2 linked regions of the Rubripirellula tenax genome follow. The protein of the gene in region 2 interacts with the protein of the main gene of each other region in a pairwise test. Links are inferred from orthologs where the notes say so. Each region holds a gene or a part of one and is shown on either strand. Other genes may lie near its edges.

Evidence for each region. Proteins that work in one complex are often made in the same cells at the same time.
Region 1: the proteins of nth (region 2) and aceE interact in binary tests that used the Escherichia coli proteins (3 or more experiments, as listed by UniProt). The link is inferred for Rubripirellula tenax from one-to-one orthologs.

What each region holds. Positions count from the first base shown.
Region 1 is NZ_SJPW01000004.1:442,952-446,312, forward strand. Bases 63-3,349 are described here. They hold aceE (pyruvate dehydrogenase (acetyl-transferring), homodimeric type), read right to left. Parts: upstream 2,993-3,349; coding sequence 263-2,992; downstream 63-262. Other genes in these bases: Poly51_RS16185 (2-oxo acid dehydrogenase subunit E2), read right to left, coding at 63-197; Poly51_RS16195 (SDR family NAD(P)-dependent oxidoreductase), read left to right, coding at 3,317-3,349. In the rest of the region: more of Poly51_RS16185, read right to left, coding at 1-62; more of Poly51_RS16195, read left to right, coding at 3,350-3,361. UniProt on the Escherichia coli protein: Component of the pyruvate dehydrogenase (PDH) complex, that catalyzes the overall conversion of pyruvate to acetyl-CoA and CO(2).
Region 2 is NZ_SJPW01000003.1:588,416-591,469, reverse strand. What follows is about bases 1-2,980. They hold nth (endonuclease III), read right to left. Parts: upstream 1,840-2,980; coding sequence 1,162-1,839; downstream 1-1,161. Other genes in these bases: Poly51_RS12995 (cation:proton antiporter), read left to right, coding at 1,962-2,980; Poly51_RS13005 (cell division protein FtsH), read left to right, coding at 625-1,122; Poly51_RS13010 (galactitol-1-phosphate 5-dehydrogenase), read right to left, coding at 1-535. Also shown: more of Poly51_RS12995, read left to right, coding at 2,981-3,054. UniProt on the Escherichia coli protein: DNA repair enzyme that has both DNA N-glycosylase activity and AP-lyase activity. The DNA N-glycosylase activity releases various damaged pyrimidines from DNA by cleaving the N-glycosidic bond, leaving an AP (apurinic/apyrimidinic) site.

The DNA of each region.
Region 1 (3,361 bases), on a different replicon or contig from region 2:
ACCGTTTCGCCTTCTTTCACCGTGATCTTGGTGACTTTGCCGCCGTGGGAAGCGGGAACGGCAACGGTCGCCTTGTCGGTTTCCATCTCGACGATGTCATCGCCTTCTTTGATGACGTCGCCGACGGAGACGAAAATTTCGAGGACGTCGCCGGATTCGATGCCGTCGCCGAGTTCGGGAAGTTTGACTTCGGTCATGGGAGGAAGATTGGTGTTAGGTATTGGGAATTAGGTTTTAGGGAAGTCGATCGAGCGCCGGTGCGTTAGGCGAAATACGGGTCGACTTTCTCGGAGTCGTAATCCAGATCTTTGATCGCCTGCGCAACGTCTGTCATCTTGAAAGTGCCGGCTTTCGCCAATCGGTAAAGCGTCGCGATCACGATCGATTCGGCGTCGACTTCGAAGTGGCGACGAAGGGCTTCGCGAGTTTCGCTGCGGCCCATGCCATCGGTTCCCAGCACGAAATAGTCGCCCGGGATGAACGGAGTCAACTGCTCGCCGAGTGCTCGCACATAGTCGCTTGCCGAGATGAACGGCCCTTCAACGCCATCGAGCGTTTCCTCCAAGTAACTTCGTCGCGGCGTTTCGGTCGGATGCAAACGATTCCATCGTTCGCACGCACCAGCTTCACGTCGCAGTTGCGTGTAACTGGTCACACTCCACACATCGCTGGCGACGTTGTATTTTTCGGCCAGAATCTCCTGAGCTTTCAAGGCCGAATTCAGAATCGCACCACTGCCGAACAGTTGCACGCGAGCCTTGGCGCCGTCGACATCCTGGCTCCTATACTTGTAGATGCCCTTGATGATGCCTTCTTCGCATCCGGCCGGCATTTCCGGGTGCAAGTATTCGTCGTTTTCGGCGGTGATGTAATAAATGCACTGTTCGCCGTCGGCATACATGCGTTGCAAACCCTCTTGCACGATGACAACGACTTCATACGCGAATGCCGGATCGTAAGCACGAACCGTCGGGAACGCGATCGCGTTCAGCAAACTGTGTCCGTCTTGGTGCTGCAGCCCTTCGCCGTTGAGCGTCGTGCGGCCGGCCGTCCCGCCGACCAAGAAGCCCTTCGCACGCATGTCGGCGGCAGCCCAAATCGAGTCGCCGATCCGCTGGAAACCGAACATGCTGTAATAGATATAGAACGGAATCATGTTGACGCCGTGGCAACTGTACGCCGTTCCGGCGGCGTTGAAGCTGCTGATCGAACCGCACTCGGTGATGCCTTCTTCCAGAATCTGGCCGTCCTGGGCTTCCTTGTAGTAAGAAACGATTCCCGAGTCGGCGGGCTCGTAAAGCTGACCCGCGTGGGCGTAAATCCCAAACTGGCGGAACATGCCTTCCATACCAAACGTTCGCGATTCGTCGGGCACGATTGGCACAACGTTTTTGCCGATCTTCTTGTCACGGCACATCGCGATCAACGTTTGCACGCATGCGAACGTGGTCGAGATGCTCTTATTCTCCATCTTGCTGATGACTTTGCGGAAATCCTCAAGCGAAGGAACTTCCATGGTCGGATGGTCCGTCGGACGGCTGGGGACCGATCCCCCGAGCGTCTTGCGGCGTTCTTTCAAATACTTGATTTCGGTGCTGGATTCCGAAGGCTTGTAGAACGGTGCGCTGCCGACTTCAGCGTCGCTGATCGGAATACCGAAACGAGTCCGGAACTCCAACAGCTCGGCTTCGTTCATTTTCTTTTGGTTGTGAGCGACATTGCGGCCTTCGCCGGCTTCGCCCAAACCGTATCCCTTGATCGTCTTGGCAAGAATCACGGTCGGCTTGCCGTTGTTCAAATCCATTGCCCGCTTATACGCCGCGTAAACCTTCTCGGGATCGTGACCGCCACGACGGATCTTTTCGATCTTTTCGTCCGACAGGTGCTTCACCAGTTCCAGCAATTCGGGGTACTTGCCAAAGAAGTGTTCGCGGACGTAGCTGCCCGGCATCGACGTGTACTTTTGGTATTGGCCGTCGACCACTTCGTTCATCCGTTTCGCCAACAAGCCTGTCTTGTCGCGAGCAAGCAGGTCGTCCCATTCGCTACCCCAGATGACCTTGATCACGTTCCAGCCAGCACCGTGGAAGATCGATTCCAATTCTTGAATGATCTTGCCGTTGCCGCGGACCGGCCCGTCGAGTCGTTGCAGGTTGCAATTGACGACAAAAATCAAGTTGTCGAGTTTCTCTCGCGATGCCAATCCGATCGCACCAAGCGTTTCGGGTTCGTCACATTCGCCGTCGCCCAAGAACGCCCAGACCTTTTGGCCCTTGGTGTCCTTCAATCCGCGATCGTTCATGTATTCGTTGAACCGCGCTTGGTAGATCGCCATGATCGGGCCCAAGCCCATCGACACGGTCGGGTATTCCCAAAAATCGGGCATCAACCAAGGGTGCGGATAACTGCTAAGCCCGCCACCTTCGGCCAGTTCGCGACGAAAGTTTTCCAGCTTGTGTTCCGGCAGTCGACCTTCGACATAGGCACGCGAATACATGCCCGGCGACGCGTGACCTTGGAAATAGATCGAGTCGCCCGAGTAGCCGTCTTCGCCGCGGCCTTTGAAGAAGTGGTTGAACGCGACTTCGTAAAGTGTTGCGCTCGATGCGAACGTGCTGATGTGACCGCCGACACCACCGCCGCGTTTGTTGGCTCGCACGACCATCGCCATCGCGTTCCAGCGGATGATCGACTTGATGCGACGCTCAATTTCGCGGTTTCCCGGGTACGCGGGTTGCTCGTGCGGCGCGATCGTGTTGACGTAGGGCGTCGAGGTGTCGGACGAAAGCGGCACGCCCTCTTCGGCGGCGCGGTCGCGGAGTTGGTCGATCAGAAACTTGACGCGTTCAGGGCCCTTGCTTTGCAGGACATAGTCGAGCGAGGAGAGCCATTCCTGGGTTTCTGCTGCATCGATATCGACGTCAGCATTTCGTTGCAGTTCGCCTAGATTTTGAGCGACTTCGGCTTTTGCGACAGTTTCAGATTCAGACATCGTTGGTGTGATTCCCTCGTATCGGGCAAGCTCGCTCGCCCCGAATTGGCTTGGCTATGGTGTCGACCTTATTCTCACCGAAACCGCACGAAGCGGAAACCTCGGCAACGGCCTGGGCGCGGCAAATCGGGCCAGATTGCCACCGAAATGAACTCACCGCGACCATTTCAAGCGTGCAGATTAGTCACAGGTGCGAGAAGACAGCAAGGGTAAGCGTCAAAACGACCCGATCGGCCGTAACCTACTATGTCACGCTCCTTTAGAGATCGCGACACCAAAGCTAGATTAGGGGCTGACTTCCTTCCCCTGTCGCAGGTTTTGCCCGTGTCTAGCCATTTCGATTCGACGACTGCCGTCATCACCGGTGCC
Region 2 (3,054 bases):
AACCGATCATTCCGGCCCCGACGACGACCGCCGTGTCGCCAAGTTTGACCGGGGTCACCGCGGCCGCGTGAACGGCCACCGAGACCGCTTCGACCAGGGCGGCATGTTCGAACGGTAACGAATCGGGCAACGTGTAAACGATCCGGCGCGGCACGCTGATCCGTTCGGCAAACGCGCCGTGACGTCGGTAATCCTCACACGACACGCCAAGGACCATTCGGTTGTCGCACAAGTTGCCGCTGCCTTGCCGACAAAAGTGACATTTGCCACACGAGACCATCGAATCGAAGGTGACACGGGTACCCTTTGGCATGTCCGTTACGTTCACACCGCTATCGACAACGATCCCGGCCGCTTCGTGTCCCATCACCAAAGGTGGAATGCGGCGTCCGGTGCTGCCGTCGAATCCGTGGATATCGCTGCCGCAGATGCCGCACGCTTCGACTTGAACCAGCACGTCATCAGCACCCATTTCGGGTTCGTCGACGTCGGTGACTTCCATCTTTTCGTATTCGGTTAACAGCAGAGCTTTCATCGCGATGATTCTATTTTGCGGGGTAGCTGGTTCTTCTAAAACATCGACAGTATCTTCGTAGCGGGCATTTTAGCACAGGTGACATCTCCTTGAATCACGACGACGACGAAACGCTAACAGCGTATCACGAGGCGGGGCACGCCGTCGTCGCCTACGCATTGGGGGCGAACGTCGATTCGATGCAGCTTTGGGGGGAAGCCGACGACTATCTTCCGGAACGCTTCGGCGACTGTCGCGTGAACTGGGGAACGGTGGATCCGAATCTGGATGTCCAACGCCAGCGAGAAATCATGACGTTTCTTGGCGGTCCGGTAGCCGAGATGATCTATCGGGGCGAACCACTGCATCCGGCACTTTACGGTCCTTGGCAGGATGATTGGCATCGCGCGATGCAAACCTGCGGAGCGATCGTTGCCGATCCCGAGCGACGTACTCGGCTGCTCGAAAAGATCATCGTCACCTTACACGATCATCTTGGTCGCCAACCGTATTGGCCCGCCATCGCGGGGCTGGCGGACGAATTGGCGGCTCACGAGCAATTGGATTCGGACCAAGTCAGCGACGTGTTGACGTTCTGGCTGCGATGATCGATTCGGTGTCCGCGTCGATGCCGATCGATGAATCTTTCAAGGCTTGATCCAGACGACGGGTTTCTTGCGTCGCGGATAGAGTTCGACGCACAGTCCGCACTTGGTACCGTCGCAGCCTCGGGCGGTGCAGTGCTCGCGACCGTAGAAGATGATCTGCAAGTGCAGTTCGTTCCACGACGATTCCGGGAACAACTTCTTCAGATCGCGTTCCGTCTCGACCACGTTCTTTCCGCTGGTCAGTCCCCATCGCTGGGCCAAGCGGTGGATATGCGTGTCGACGGGAAACGCAGGAACACCGAACGCCTGGGCCATGACAACACTGGCCGTTTTGTGACCGACACCGGGCAGCGATTCCAGGCCTTCGAACGTGCGCGGTATCTCGCCACCGAAATCGTTGACGATGATCTCGGACAACTTGGCCACATTCTTGGCTTTCTGGTTCGATAACCCGAGCGGCCGAATGATGGACAAAATTTCGGCTTCGCCCAACTGGGTCATCAACGCCGGCGTCGGCCCCCGACGAAACAGTTCTGGGGTGACTTCGTTCACCTTCTTGTCCGTGCACTGCGCGCTCAACAGCACCGCGACCAGTAAGGTGAAGTCATCGTTGTGATCCAAGGGAATGGGCGGGTCCGGATAGAGCTTCGCCAATTGTTGCCGAACCAGATCGGCGCGTTGTTGTTTCTTCAAGCTCAATTCTTCTTTGCGGGCCAAGATCGACTTCGACGTTTCGCGAGCATCGAAATTTCGGTCGCTCGTCAAAAGTCATTTTTAGACGCTATCCTACATTTCAATTTCCCGTTTCGGCACCCAATGGCGAAGAAGGCCTGTCGCTGATGTCCCAATCACTGGTTCACGACCTGTTGATCATCTTGTGCGCCGGATTGGTTGCCGGGCTGGTCTGTCGATGGCTGCGGGCATCCGTGCTGGTCGGCTATTTGGTGGTCGGCGCAATCGTCGGAAAAGGCGTGCTGAATCTGATCTCCGATAGCGAGCATCAGTTGGAACAGTTCGCCGAGGTGGGGGTGTTTTTTCTATTGTTTTCGATCGGACTCGAGTTTTCGATCGATGACTTGAAGCGTCTGGGCACGAAGTTGGTCATCGGCGGCACGGTCCAGATGACGCTGGTCGGATTGCCGGTCGCGTACGTGCTGGCGCAGATGCAGATGAGTTGGCAGACGTCCGTCCTGATCGGGGCGGCGGTCGCTTTCAGTTCAACCGTCTTGGTCTTTCGGGCACTATCGGAATGTGGCCAGTCCGAGCAGTCGCATGGACAACGGGCGATCGGAATCCTGCTGTTCCAAGATGCGGCGTTGGTACCACTGCTTTTGTTGGTACCGTTGCTGATGGGCGGCGACAATGAAGTCAGCTTCACGCAGTATTCGATCCTGGCGATAACATCGATCGTTTTTGTTGTCGTTGTGATCGGGCTCCGCAAGATTTTGGCGAGATGGGTGATTCCCTTGTTTGCGGGCTACCGCAGTCCCGACCTGATCATCCTGTTCACGATCGTGTCGCTCGGTGGCGTCACATTGGCGGCGTTTTCGGTCGGATTGCCGCCTGCGGTCGGATCGTTTGCGGCCGGGCTGATCTTTAACGGCAATCGATGGACCAAGCAAATCGATGCGTTGGTATTGCCGTTTCGTGAGACTTTCGCCGCAGTATTTTTCGTCGGCTTGGGATTGATTTTCGATCCGCGATTGTTCCTGTCCGCGCCGCTTGAAATGATTTTCGGGCTCGTGGGCGTGATCGTGATCAAGACGATTGCGGCCACGATCGCACTGAAGTTGACAGGGCTGTCCTTCAAACGAGCGTTCGGGATGGGGCTTGGATTGGCACACATCGGTGAGTTTGCGTTCGTGTTGGTTCTGCTGGGACTCGAATCCGGTGTTGTCGACGAATTGGCCTACCAGCGCGTCGTTGCGATTG